3 regions of the Streptomyces sp. N35 genome follow, and region 3 is predicted to be linked to each of the others. Evidence: riboswitches for the same ligand, from Rfam matches in the RefSeq annotation. Region 3 holds a riboswitch; each other region holds the start of a gene.

Region 1 (4,407 bases), on a different contig from region 3:
CGGATGTCGTGCGAGATCTTCATCGAGCAGAACTTCGGCCCGCACATCGAGCAGAAGTGCGCCGTCTTCGCAGGCTCCGCCGGCAGCGTCTCGTCGTGGAACTCACGAGCCGTGTCCGGGTCGAGGGCCAGGTTGAACTGGTCCTCCCAGCGGAACTCGAAGCGCGCGTCCGAGAGCGCGTCGTCCCAGTCCTGGGCGCCCGGGTGCCCCTTGGCCAGATCCGCCGCGTGCGCCGCGATCTTGTACGTGATGACGCCGGTCTTCACGTCGTCACGGTTGGGCAGGCCCAGGTGCTCCTTGGGCGTGACGTAGCAGAGCATCGCCGTGCCCCACCAGCCGATCATCGCTGCGCCGATGCCCGAGGTGATGTGGTCGTACGCGGGCGCGATGTCCGTGGTCAGCGGGCCCAGCGTGTAGAACGGGGCCTCCTCGCAGATCTCCTGCTGGAGGTCGATGTTCTCCTTGATCTTGTGCATCGGGACATGGCCCGGGCCCTCGATCATCGTCTGGACGTTGTGCGCCTTCGCGATCTTGTTCAGCTCGCCCAGGGTCTCCAACTCCGCGAACTGCGCCCGGTCGTTGGCGTCCGCGATCGAGCCGGGCCGCAGACCGTCGCCCAGCGAGTACGTGACGTCGTACGCGGCGAGGATCTCGCAGAGCTCCTCGAAGTGCTCGTACAGGAAGGACTCCTTGTGGTGCGCGAGGCACCACGCGGCCATGATCGAGCCGCCGCGCGAGACGATGCCGGTCTTGCGGTTGGCCGTCAGCGGGACGTACGGCAGGCGCACGCCGGCGTGCACCGTCATGTAGTCCACGCCCTGCTCGGCCTGCTCGATGACCGTGTCCTTGTAGACCTCCCAGGTGAGCTCCTCGGCGCGGCCGTCGACCTTCTCGAGGGCCTGGTAGAGCGGCACCGTGCCGATCGGGACCGGGGAGTTGCGCAGCACCCACTCGCGGGTGGTGTGGATGTTGCGGCCGGTCGAGAGGTCCATGACCGTGTCGGCGCCCCACTTGGTGGCCCAGGTCATCTTGTCGACCTCCTCCTCGATGGAGGAGGTCACGGCCGAGTTGCCGATGTTGGCGTTCACCTTCACCAGGAACCGCTTGCCGATGATCATCGGCTCGATCTCCGGGTGGTTGATGTTCGCCGGAAGCACGGCGCGGCCCGCGGCGATCTCGTCCCGTACGACCTCGGGCGCGACGTTCTCGCGGATCGCCACGTACTCCATCTCCGGCGTGATCTCCCCGCGCCGGGCGTACGCGAGCTGCGTGACGGCCTCGCCGCCACGGCCGCGGCGGGGCAGCCGCGGCCGGCCCGGGAACACCGCGTCGAGGTTGCGCAGATTGCCCCCGCGCGGCGAGGTGTGCTTGATGCCGTCGTCCTCGGGGCGGACCGGCCGGCCCGCGTACTCCTCGGTGTCGCCGCGGGCGATGATCCAGTTCTCCCGCAGCGGCGCGAGGCCGCGCCGTACGTCGGTGTCGGCGTTCGGATCCGTATACGGGCCCGAAGTGTCGTACAGCGTGACCGACTTGCCGTTGGTGAGGTGCACCTGGCGCACCGGCACCTGCATGTCAGGGCGCGAGCCCTGGACGTATGCCTTGTGCCAGCCGATGGACTTCCCGGCCTCCTCCTCGGCCGCAGCAGAGGTGCTGGAGGCAGGCGTGCGTACGTCCTGTGTGGTCATGAGACCTACTCCCTACGCCGGCATTACCCGGTAACAGGTTCGGCGGTCGACGCAGCGGATATCCGTACATCCCGTACGGAGGTCAGCGCCCTCTCAGCCCGGTGCTCCGAGCTCCCGCGTGTGCAAAGGTGCCCCCACGCTAGCGTCATGTCGGCCACGCTGAACAGAGGGCCCCTGTCGTTCTTGCGATGATCGGTCGGTGACCACCACGCCTCAGCCACCTCAGCAGCCGCCGCTTCCCCCCACAGATCACGGGCACGGCCCGGCTCCCGGCGGGCACGGCCACTCGCACAGCCACGGGCCGGCCGCCCCGGTCTCCAAGCATCTGCGCAAGGTGATCGCGGCCGTCCTGATCCCGTTCGCCACGGCGGTCCTCGTCGGGCTCGCGATCCTGTGGCCCGGCGGTACGCCCGAGCACGAGCGCACCGGTGTCGGCTTCGACCGGCAGACGTACGCGGCGAAGGTCACCGATGTGCAGCAGGTCGACTGCAAGGACGTCAACGCCTCCCAGGTCCCGCCGACCGGCGACACCTCCACGGCCGAGGGCAACTCGGCACAGCAGCAGGCGACCGGGGAGTGCAAGAAGGCGACGGTCGAGGTGACCGCCGGTCCCGACAAGGGCCGCAAGTTCACCGAGATCGTCCAGCCGGACGCGCCACGGCAGTTGGAGGAGGGGCAGGAGGTGGTGGTCGCCTACGCCCCCGACGCACCCGAGGAACTCCAGTACTCGGTGACGGATGTGAACCGCGGCACCCCGATGTGGCTGCTCGCCGCGATCTTCGCGCTCGTGGTGGTCCTGGTGGGCCGGATGCGCGGGGTGATGGCGCTCGTCGCGCTCGCCGTGAGCTTCGCGGTCCTGACCCTCTTCATCCTGCCGGCGATTCTGCAGGGCTCGAACCCGCTGGTGGTGGCGGTGGTCGGGGCCAGCGCGATCATGCTGCTCGCGTTGTACATGTGCCACGGACTCACCGCCCGTACGTCGGTGGCGGTGATCGGCACGCTGATCTCACTGCTCCTGATCGGGCTGCTCGGCTCGCTGTTCATCGGCTGGGCCTCGCTGACCGGCAACACCGACGACAACACCGGTCTGATCCACGGTCTCTACCCCGAGATCGACATGAGCGGTCTGCTGCTCGCGGGCGTCATCATCGGTTCGCTCGGTGTGCTCGACGACGTGACGGTCACGCAGACCTCCGCCGTCTGGGAGCTGCACCAGGCCGATCCGTCCATGAGCGCACGGCAGTTGTACCGCGCGGGCATCCGGATCGGCCGCGATCACATCGCGTCGGTGGTCAACACCCTGGTCCTGGCGTACGCGGGCGCCGCGCTGCCCCTGCTGCTGCTCTTCTCGATCGCCCAGTCCAGCGTGGGGACGGTGGCCAACAGCGAGCTGGTGGCGGAGGAGATCGTACGGACCCTCGTCGGCTCGATCGGCCTGGTGGCGTCCGTACCCGTGACGACGGCGCTGGCGGCGCTGGTGGTGGCGAAGGACAAGGGCCCGGGCACGGCGGCGACCGATCCGGGGTCCCTGACCTCCACGGGCCGGATGAAGGCGGTCAAGCTGGGTGGGGGCAGCGGTCGGCGGCGCAAGAAGTAGCCCCGTACGACATGGGGTCTCAGCCCGTGGTGTCCGCCAGGATCCGCCCCAGCGCCTCGTCGAGATGCGTGTCGAAGTCGGCGAGCGCGCGCTCCTGGCCCAGCGGGACGAGCCGGTCCGTACGGTCGAGGAAGGCGATCAGCGGCGCGATGGAGACCTTGAACAGGGCCTGATCGGTCCCCACTTGGAGCCGGATCAGCGCGTCGCTCAGTGGGTCGCTGCCATGCGGTGCGATGTGTACATCGCCCTCGCCGCAGGGCCCGTTGACTCCGTCGACCAGCAGCTCACGGCTGAACGCCCAGGTCACCGGGGCGTCTCCGGGCAGATGGAAAGTCAGGCGCACGGCATAGGGGTCACGCGTCTCGTACCGGAGCTCCACCGGGATGCGAAAGGAGAGCTCCTCGGAGACGAGAAAGCTCATCATGACCTCTGCGTGTACGGACTCGCGCATCGCCTACCCCGTCGTCTGCCGCGTCTTGAGTTGGGCCCGGAACCGTGTACCAGGTTTCACGTCCAGGAATCATCTTCCTGATGCTCCTGGCAGTTTGCTGAACGTACTCATCGGATCACAAGGAGTGAGTTTTCAGATACTGATACGCCACGCGCCGCACCCGCACAAGCACTCGCCAGGGCACTTCGGAGGGTGACACGGGCGCTGATTCCGTAAAGCGTGCGGGCATCGTGGACCGGTCCCGCGGCTTCACAGGCTGATCGAGAACGCCAGCGACCCCAGCTTGCGCCCCACCTCCGCCTGCAACTGCCGTGCCGCGGGCAGCAGCCGGCCCGCCTGGTGCGCGGGAAGCGAGATCGCGATGGTGGCGGCGGTCGTACCGGCCGTGATCGGAATGGCGGCGCAGACCTGGCCGAGCGCGTACTCCTGCCGCTCGATCACCGGCTGCATCCGGGGCAGCGCGGCGAGCCGGCGCAGCAGCGTGCGCTCGTCGCGGACGGAGTACGGGGTGACCGGCTGGACGGGATGGCGCGCGAGATGGTCGCGCCGGGCCTCGTCGTCCAGCTGCGAGAGCAGGCACTGGCCGATCGCATGGGCGTGCGCGGTCTGCCGGAAGGCGGCCCACTCCTCGACGGCTCGGGTGCCCGGACTGTCGGCGACGGCCTCGACCTCGA
Region 2 (4,407 bases), on a different contig from region 3:
CCGAGGCGGCCAGGGAGCGTTCGAGCACATCGAGGCTGGGCGCCCCGCCCGTGCCCATGATCAGCCGTGAGGAGAAGGTCCTCGACCCGATGACGAGAGGATCGTCGGCCATGTTCCTCAGCCTCCCTGTACTGCGGTCAGGACCTCGACGCGGTCGCCGGCGGACAGCGCCGTGCGCCGCCACTCGCCGCGCGGCACGACGGTCTCGTTGAGCGCCGCGGCCACGCCGGACGGCGCGGCGGTGACGGCGGCGATCAGGGCGTCGAGCGTGGTGCCGTCGGACACCGCCCGCGTCTGTCCGTTCACGTGCACTGCGATCTCGCTCATACGGGCTGCTCCTGACTCGCTCATACGGCCTGCTCCTGAAGGGCGCCGAAACGCTTGGGACTGAAGGGCCGTACGTCCTGGGGGAGTTCCCCGGTGGTCAGGGCGTGCGCCATCGCGTCGCCCGTGACGGGCGTGAGCAGCACACCGTTGCGGTGGTGCCCGGTGGCGAGCAGCAGGCCCGGCAGCTGGGTCGGGCCGATCAGCGGCGCGTTGTCCGGTGAGCCGGGACGCAGACCCGCGCGGGTCTCCACCAGGGGCAGCTCGGTGATCCCCGGGAGCAACTCGTGGGCGTCCCGCAGGAGTTCGTACACCCCGCCGGCGGTGACCGTCGTGTCGTAGCCCTGCTCCTCGCTGGTGGCGCCGATGACCAGCTCGCCGTTCTCGCGCGGGACCAGGTACACATCGCTGCCGCGGACCACCGCGCGTACGGTGCGCTGCAGGAAGGGTGCGTACGCGGGCGGTATCCGCAGCCGGAGCACCTGCCCCTTCACGGGCCGCACCGGCACGGAGACCGGCAGCCCCGCGAGCAGCCCGCTGTGGCTGCCACCCGCGAGCACCACCTGCTCGGCGGCGAGTTCGGTGCCGTCCGCGAGGACGACTCCCGAGGCCCTCTCCCGTACGAGCAGAAGTCGCTCGGCCCACTGCCGGTGGAAGCCGACGCCGGCCCGCTCACACGCGACGACCAGGGCCTTCGCGAGCCGCCGCGGATCGATCTGGTGGTCGTCGTCGGCCCGCAGACCACCGCGCACCCCGGGCGCGAGCATCGGCTCGAGGCGTCGGCACTCGCGGCCCGAGAGCCACTCGGAGGCGAGCCCCGAGCGCTGCTGCAGGGCGTGCACCTCGCGCAGATGGGCGCGGTCGTCGGCGTCGAGTGCGACCGAGAGCGTGCCGCAGGAGCGGTAGCCGAGCTGTTCGCCGGCGGCCTCGGTGAGCTCGGCGACGAAGGACGGATAGCGCGCGGCGGAGGCCAGGTTGAGGGCGAGCAGGGTCTCCTCGCCGTAGTGCAGTTCGGTGACGGCGGCGAGCATTCCGGCCGCGACCTGCGCGGCGCCGCCACCGGGAGCCGGGTCCACGACCGCGGTGCGCAGCCCCTGCTGCGCGGACCGCCAGGCCGTGACCAGGCCGATGATGCCGCCGCCCACCACGACGACGTCGGACGGCACTTTCGAAGACAGCTGTGACATGGGCGTCCAGCCCCTCCCTTCGCCGGCATGACCCGGATCAGGTTCATACGGTCGGAGGCCGCCGCCTCCCTCTCAGCCCGGCACGTCCGGGCTCCCGCGAGTGCTTTACGCCTGCCACCATAGCCCGACGCGTCAACGCTCTTGAAGGGAGCAGCCCGTGACCGCCCGCTCGCTCGAAGGCCTCGTGATGGCCCCGGTGGAGGACCAGGCACCAGGTCAGGTGGGTACGCGGACGCGGTTCGCGTATCACGAGCAGGACGGCGTGATCTGGGCTTCGTACGCGGGTGGCGACGTCGTACGGGGTGAGCTGGTCGGGTCGCGGGACGGGGACGTACTGGACTTCCGGTACGTGCAGTTGAGGACGGACGGGGAGACGGCGTCCGGGCACTGTGTGTCCCGTATCGAGGAACTCCCCGACGGACGGATCCGGCTGCGGGAGACCTGGGAGTGGGAGTCGCGGTCCGGCAGGGGCACCAGCGTTGTGGAACAGGTCACGTCCTGACCTGTGACTTCCCATCTTCCTGACGGTTCGTCAGTTGTTTAGGGTGAGCGGATGAGCGAGCAGCGGGAGGTACCTGTGGGGCAGCGTCGCGTGGTAATCGTCGGGGCCGGGATGGCCGGTGTGCAGACGGCGGTGGCCCTGCGGGAACAGGGCTTCGACGGGCCGGTCACCCTGATCGGCGCCGAACCGCACCAGCCGTACGACCGGCCGCCGCTGTCCAAGGCGGTGCTGCTCGGCAAGGCCGAGGGCTCGGCCTTCGAGGTGGACTTCGAATCCCTCGGTGTGGAGCTCCGGTTGGGCCGCGAGGTCACGGGGCTGCGCGTCGAGGCGCATGAACTCGACACCGCGCAGGGGCCCGTGCCGTACGACGTCCTGGTCCTGGCCACGGGAGCGGAACCGCTGCACCTGCCGGGCGCTTCGGGCATCCCCGGCGTGCACCTGCTGCGCACGCTCGACGACGCGCAGCGGCTGCGCCCCGTGCTCGCCGAACAGCACGACATCGTGGTGGTGGGCGCCGGCTGGATCGGCGCGGAGTTCGCCACGGCGGCCCGGGACGCGGGCTGTGCGGTCACGGTGGTCGAGGCCGCGGACCGCCCGCTGGCCGGGGCGCTGCCGGCCGAGGTCGCGGCGCCGATGACGGCTTGGTACGCGGAGTCGGGCGCCGTGCTGCGCACCGGCGCCCGCGTCCAGGCGATCGAGGAGGGGGCCGTCCTGCTGTCCGACGGCACCCGGGTGCCGGCCGGTGCGGTGGTCGTCGGGATCGGCGCCCGCCCGGCCACGTCCTGGCTGGCGGGCTCGGGCATCGAGCTCGGCCCGGACGGGGCGGTCGTCGCGGACGCCTCGCTGCGCACCTCCGCCCCGGATGTGTACGCGGTCGGTGACTGCGCCTCGTTCCCGTCGGCGCGCTACGGGGCCCGCCTCCTGGTCCACCACTGGGACAACGCCCTTCAGGGCCCGCGTGCGGTGGCCTCCAACGTGATCGGTACGCAGCCGGCGGTCTACGACCCGGTCCCGTACTTCTGGTCCGAGCAGTTCGGCCGCTTCGTCCAGTACGCGGGCCACCATGGGTCGGCGGACCGGCTGGTGTGGCGGGGCGACCCGGCGACCCCGGCGTGGTCGGTCTGCTGGCTGCGGGGCGGGGTCCTGGTCGCGGTCCTGGCGGTGGGCCGGCCGCGCGACCTGGCGCAGGGGCGGAAGCTGATCGAGGCGGGGGCGGTCCTGGACGCGGACAGGGCGGCGGATGCCTCGGTGCCGCTCAAGAGCGCGGTGGTGAAGTAGTCCCTCGGCGGAGCAGCCCGCCCGCGAGGGCGCAAAAGCCATCCGTCCGGGATACCGAACAGTCACACGCGCCCCAAATCATGGCACCCTTGTTCCGTGACCGAGATTGACGCAAAGATCGAAGCTCTCGTCCCTGCGTGGCTGAACCTCCCCGAAATCGCCGAAATGTTCGGCGTCGAGGTGACGCGTGTGCGACAGCATGTGAAGGAAGGCCGGCTGGTCGCCGTACGCCGCGGTGAGAACAACGCGCTGTACGTGCCCGCCGCCTTCATCGACGGCAATGCCGAAGACGGATGGAAGATCGTCAAGGGCCTGCCCGGGCTCGTGACCCTGTTGCGGGACGACGGTTTCTCCGACGAGGAGATGCTGGAGTGGCTCTTCACGCCGGACGACACCCTGCCCGGCACCCCCGCGCAGGCCCTGAGCGAGAATCGCGGCACGGAGGTGAAGCGCCGAGCCCAGGCGCTCGCCGTCTGACAGGCGCCGAGCCCAGCGCTCGCCGTCTGACAGCCGCGCTCGCCGGCCAGTGACGCGCACACGGCCGCCGTAACAAGCAACAGGCATACGGGCCCCGGGACCGGGACCGCCGCGAGGCACCCCGGTCCGGGGCCCGTGCGCCGCGAAACAGGGGGGATCTCATGAACGCCACCGCAGGAACGACGGGGACGCCGCGCGAACAGCTCGCCGATGCCCGGCTCTACCTCTGCACCGACGCCCGCAAGCGTCAGGGCGATCTCCCCGAGTTCCTCGACGCCGTGCTCGGCAGCGGGGTCGACATCGTGCAGCTGCGCGACAAGGGCATGGAGGCCGCCGAGGAGCTCGAGCACCTCGCCGTCTTCGCGGACGCCTGCCGCCGGCACGGCAAGCTGCTCGCCCTGGACGACCGCGCCCGCATCGCCCCCGCCGCCCGCGCCCGCGTCCTCCCTCTCGGCCAGGGCGACCTGCCGGTCCCCGCGGCCCGCGCGATCCTCGGCGAGGACGTCCTCATCGGCCGCTCCACGCACGCCGCGTCCGAGGCGTCCGCCGCCGCGGAGCAGCCCGGCGCCGACTACTTCTGCACCGGCCCCTGCTGGCCCACCCCCACCAAGCCCGGCCGTCACGCGCCCGGCCTCGACC
Region 3 (4,407 bases):
CTCCAGGTCCACGGCGTCGAGAGCCGCGTGCCCGCCGAAGCGGACACCGGCGCCTTCGAGGGCGAGCAGGGTTCCGTCATGTAGGGCCATCAGAACTCCCCGGTCCTGTCCGTACGAATCCGTTCGAGCAGCAGCAGCGACACGGCGCACACCAGCATCAGCAGCGTCGAAAGGGCCATCGCCTGCCCGTAGTTGAGCTCACCGGCCCGGCCGAGCAGCGTGGCCACGGCGACCGGGAGGGTCGGGTTGTCGGGCCGCGCGATGAAGACCGTCGCCCCGAACTCACCGAGCGATACGGCGAAGGCGAACCCGGCCGCGATCAGCAGAGCCCGGCGCACCATGGGCAGATCGACCTCGCGCCACACCCGCCACGGTGAGGCCCCGAGCACCGCCGCGGCCTCGCGCAGCCGCCCGTCCACCGCCCGGAGGACGGGCAGCATCGTGCGTACGACGAAGGGCACTCCGACCAGCGCCTGCGCCAGCGGTACGAGGATCCAGGAGGCCCGCAGGTCGAGCGGCGGCTTGTCCAGCGTGATCAGGAACCCGAACCCGACGGTCACCGCCGAGACGCCAAGCGGCAGCATGAGCAGCGCGTCGAAGCCCCGTACGAAACGACCCGCGCGCCGCGTCAGCGCCACGGCCGCGAGCCCGCCGACCAGGACGGCGATCGCGGTGGCGACGACCGCGTACTCGAGGGAATTCCACACGGCGTCGATCGGCGGTACGAGGAAGGCCCCGCCGTCCGCCGAGGTCAGCGCCCGGAAGTAGCCGAACCCGAAGCCTTCGGCGGTGGCGAAGGAGCGCTGCACGAGCACGCCGAGCGGCAGCACGATCAGCAGCGCCACGGTCGCGAGCACCCCGGCGAGCAGGGCCCACTGGCCCGCTCCCCGCGGCCTGCGGGCGGTGCGCGCCGGATCGACCAGCTTGAGCGTGGCCTCGCGGCGCCGCACCGTCCACGCGTGCACGGCGAGGATCCCGCAGACCGCGACGAACTGGACCATCGTCAGGACCGCGGCGGTGTCGAGGGCAAGCAGCTGGGCGGTCTGCCGGTAGATCTCGACCTCGAGCGTCGAGAAGGCGGGCCCGCCCAGGATCAGCACCACCCCGAACGAGCTGAAGGTGAACAGGAACACCATCAGCGCGGCCGCCGCCACCGCGGGCCCGAGCGCCGGCAGCGTCACGGTCCGCCAGGCGGCGAACCGTGAGGCGCCCAGCATGCGGGCAGCCTCCTCCTGGCGCGGATCCAGCTGCGACCACAGGCCGCCGACCGTCCGTACGACGACGGCGTAATTGAAGAAGACATGCGCGAGCAGGATCGCCCACACCGTGGTGTCGAGCCGTACGCCCCAGGCCTCGTCGAGCAGCCCGCCGCGCCCGAGCAGGGCGAGGAAGGCCGACCCGGCGACGACCGTGGGCAGCACGAACGGCACGGTGACGACCGCCCGCAGGACCTGCTTGCCCGGGAAGTCGAAGCGCGCGAAGACATACGCGCCCGGCAGCGCGATCAGCAGCGTGAGCGCGGTCGAGGCGAGCGCCTGCCAGGTCGTGAACCACAGGACGTGCTGGATCCCCGGATCGCCGAGCACCTCACCGAACCGGCCGAACTGCCAGGCCCCGTCGGCCTTCAGACCACGCCCGACGATCGCCGCGACCGGGTAGGCGAAGAACAGCGCGAAGAACGCGACCGGCACGGCCATCAGACCGAACCGGACCGCGCCGCCCTTCACATCCCGTACGCGGGGGCCTACTTGACGACCAGCGACTGCCACGACTTGACCCAGTCCTCACGGTTGTCCGCGATCTTCTTGGGGTCCATGGTCTTCGGGTCGTCGACCTTCGCGCCGTGCTCCGTGAACAGCTCGGGCAGCTTGGCGTCCTCGATCACCGGGTTGACGAACATCTGCAGCGGCATGTCCTCCTGGAACTTCTTCGAGATCAGGAAGTCGATGAGCGCCTTGCCGCCCTTCTCGTTCTTCGCACCGTCCAGGAGCCCCGCGAACTCGGTCTGCTGGAAGCAGGTCCCGGTGGAGACCCCGGTCGGCGCTTCCTTCGGCTGCGGCTCGGCGTACAGGACCTCGACCGGCGGGCTCGATGCGTACGAGACGACGAGCGGCCGGTCGGCCTTGGCCTTCTTGCCGCCGGCCGAACCCGAGAACTCCTCGTTGTACGCCTGCTCCCAGCTGTCGACGACCTTGACGCCGTTGTCCTTCAGCTTCGACCAGTAGCCCTCCCAGCCGTCGTCGCCGTACTGGGCGGCCGTGCCGAGCAGGAAGCCGAGACCGGGCGAGGAAGTGGCGGCGTTCTCGGTGACGAGAAGATCCTTGTACTCGGGCTTGATCAGATCGTCGAAGGACTGCGGCGGGGCCAGCTTCTTCTGCTCGAAGTAGGCCTTGTCGTAGTTGACGCAGATGTCACCGGTGTCGACCGGCGTCACCCGGTGCTCCCCCTTGTCGAGCTGCAGCGCGGCAGGGACACCGGCCAGGCCCTTGGCCTCGTACGACTGGAAGATGCCGTTGTCGAGAGCGCGCGAGAGCAGCGTGTTGTCCACGCCGAAGAAGACATCGCCCTGCGGGTTGCCCTTGGAGAGCACGGCCTTGTTGACGGCCGAACCGGCGTCGCCGCTCTTGAGGACCTGGACCTTGTAGCCGGACTCCTTCTCGAACGCGGCGAGCACGTCCTTGGACGCGTTGAAGGAGTCGTGGCTGACGAGCGTGACGGTCTTGGAGCCGCCGTCCGTGCCGCTCCCGGACCCGCCGGAGCCGGAGCCGCAGGCGGCGAGGGCGACCATGCCGAGGCCGGTGGCCACGGCGGTGATCGTGATGGTGCGGGTGTTGCTCACTGATTCCTCCTGGAAGTGACCAGGAAGAGACGCGGCCCTGTCCGGAAACCGCTCATGGGTTTCCGGGCAGGGCGCAACAGCTCGAGTGGTGACCGAACTTCCTACCCGGAATGACCCGGGCAAGGTTCAGAGGGTCTGCGGCGGCCTGTCTCGCATGATGCAGGCGTCCGCACTCTCAGCGCTGTGGCGCTCCCCTGTCGGAATATGCAGATGTTTTCGGCCAGGCTACCTGGTGGCGGCCGGACGTCTGTACGAGCGTCGGCGCGTAGTGGGCGCCTCAGCGCCCGTACGGGCGTCAGCGCTCGGACGGGCGTCAGCGCTCGGACGCCGCCAGCTGACCACAGGCGCCGTCGATCTCCTGCCCCCGGGTGTCCCGGACGGTGACCGGTACACCATGCGCGGCGATCGCCTCGACGAAGGCCTTCTCGTCCTCGGGCCGCGAGGCGGTCCACTTGGAGCCCGGCGTCGGGTTCAGCGGAATGAGATTGACATGCACCCGCTTGCCCTTCAGCAGCCGGCCGAGCCGGTCACCGCGCCAGGCCTGGTCGTTGATGTCCCGGATCAGCGCGTACTCGATCGAGATCCGCCGCCCGGACTTCTCCGCGTACTCCCACGCGGCATCGAGCACCTCCCGCACCTTCCACCGCGTATTGACCGGTACGAGGGTGTCGCGCAGCTCGTCGTCCGGTGCGTGCAGCGAGACGGCGAGACGGCACTTGAAGCCCTCGTCGGCGAGGCGCAGCATCGCCGGGACGAGGCCCACCGTGGAGACGGTGATGCCGCGCTGGCTGAGGCCGAGCCCGTCGGGCTCCGGGTCCGTGAGGCGACGGATGGCGCCGACCACGCGGTTGTAGTTGGCGAGCGGCTCGCCCATGCCCATGAAGACGATGTTGGACAGCCGCGCGGGACCGCCCGGCACCTCACCGTCGCGCAGTGCGCGCATGCCGTCGACGATCTGGTGCACGATCTCGGCGGTCGACAGGTTCCGGTCGAGACCGGCCTGCCCGGTCGCGCAGAACGGGCAGTTCATCCCGCACCCGGCCTGGGACGAGATGCACATGGTGACCCGGTCGGGATAGCGCATCAGGACGGACTCGACGAGCGTCCCGTCGTGCAGCTTCCACAGGGTCTTGCGGGTGGTGTCGTCATCGCAGGAGATATGCCGCACGACGGACATCAGGTCCGGCAGCAGCGCCTCCTGGAGCTTCCCGCGCGCGGCGGCCGGAATGTCCGTCCACTGCTCGGGGTCATGGGCGTACCGCGCGAAGTAGTGCTGCGAGAGCTGCTTGGCGCGAAACGGCTTCTCGCCGACCGCGGCCACGGCCTCCTTGCGCTCGGCGGGCGAGAGATCGGCAAGGTGCCGCGGCGGCTTCTTGGCTCCGCGGGGGGCGACGAAAGTGAGTTCTCCGGGCTTGGGCATGGTGCTCCAAGTGTCGCAGATGGATCGCCACCACCTGCCGCCGAGCGTTTCGGCACCGGTCACCCCTCGCTCGTTGCAGGTCACCCTTGGACGTCCGCCGAGCTTTCACGCCGCGCCGTAGTGATGCGCCCTCCCGCCGAGCCATGTC

Evidence for each region. Region 3 has a riboswitch for thiamine pyrophosphate ahead of JAO81_RS09990 (thiamine ABC transporter substrate binding subunit). Riboswitches for the same ligand answer to the same signal wherever they lie in the genome.
Region 1: another riboswitch for thiamine pyrophosphate. It lies ahead of thiC (phosphomethylpyrimidine synthase ThiC); the one in region 3 lies ahead of JAO81_RS09990 (thiamine ABC transporter substrate binding subunit).
Region 2: another riboswitch for thiamine pyrophosphate. It lies ahead of thiO (glycine oxidase ThiO); the one in region 3 lies ahead of JAO81_RS09990 (thiamine ABC transporter substrate binding subunit).

The regions. Positions count from the first base shown of each region.
Region 1 covers NZ_JAEIMH010000031.1:11,652-16,058, reverse strand. Annotated here, with positions in the region: gene thiC (phosphomethylpyrimidine synthase ThiC) at 1-1,685, opposite strand, end outside; TPP riboswitch at 1,678-1,813, opposite strand; gene JAO81_RS18685 (YibE/F family protein) at 1,885-3,282, shown strand; gene JAO81_RS18680 (SsgA family sporulation/cell division regulator) at 3,302-3,733, opposite strand; gene JAO81_RS18675 (IclR family transcriptional regulator) at 3,983-4,407, opposite strand, start outside.
Region 2 covers NZ_JAEIMH010000024.1:81,676-86,082, forward strand. Annotated here, with positions in the region: gene JAO81_RS15705 (thiazole synthase) at 1-112, opposite strand, end outside; gene thiS (sulfur carrier protein ThiS) at 118-318, opposite strand; gene thiO (glycine oxidase ThiO) at 348-1,511, opposite strand; TPP riboswitch at 1,509-1,619, opposite strand; gene JAO81_RS15720 (hypothetical protein) at 1,699-2,013, shown strand; gene JAO81_RS15725 (NAD(P)/FAD-dependent oxidoreductase) at 2,065-3,291, shown strand; gene JAO81_RS15730 (Rv2175c family DNA-binding protein) at 3,388-3,768, shown strand; gene thiE (thiamine phosphate synthase) at 3,930-4,407, shown strand, end outside.
Region 3 covers NZ_JAEIMH010000013.1:28,963-33,369, forward strand. Annotated here, with positions in the region: gene JAO81_RS09980 (ABC transporter ATP-binding protein) at 1-90, opposite strand, end outside; gene JAO81_RS09985 (iron ABC transporter permease) at 90-1,697, opposite strand; gene JAO81_RS09990 (thiamine ABC transporter substrate binding subunit) at 1,745-2,839, opposite strand; TPP riboswitch at 2,920-3,045, opposite strand; gene rlmN (23S rRNA (adenine(2503)-C(2))-methyltransferase RlmN) at 3,153-4,259, opposite strand; gene JAO81_RS10000 (hypothetical protein) at 4,365-4,407, opposite strand, start outside.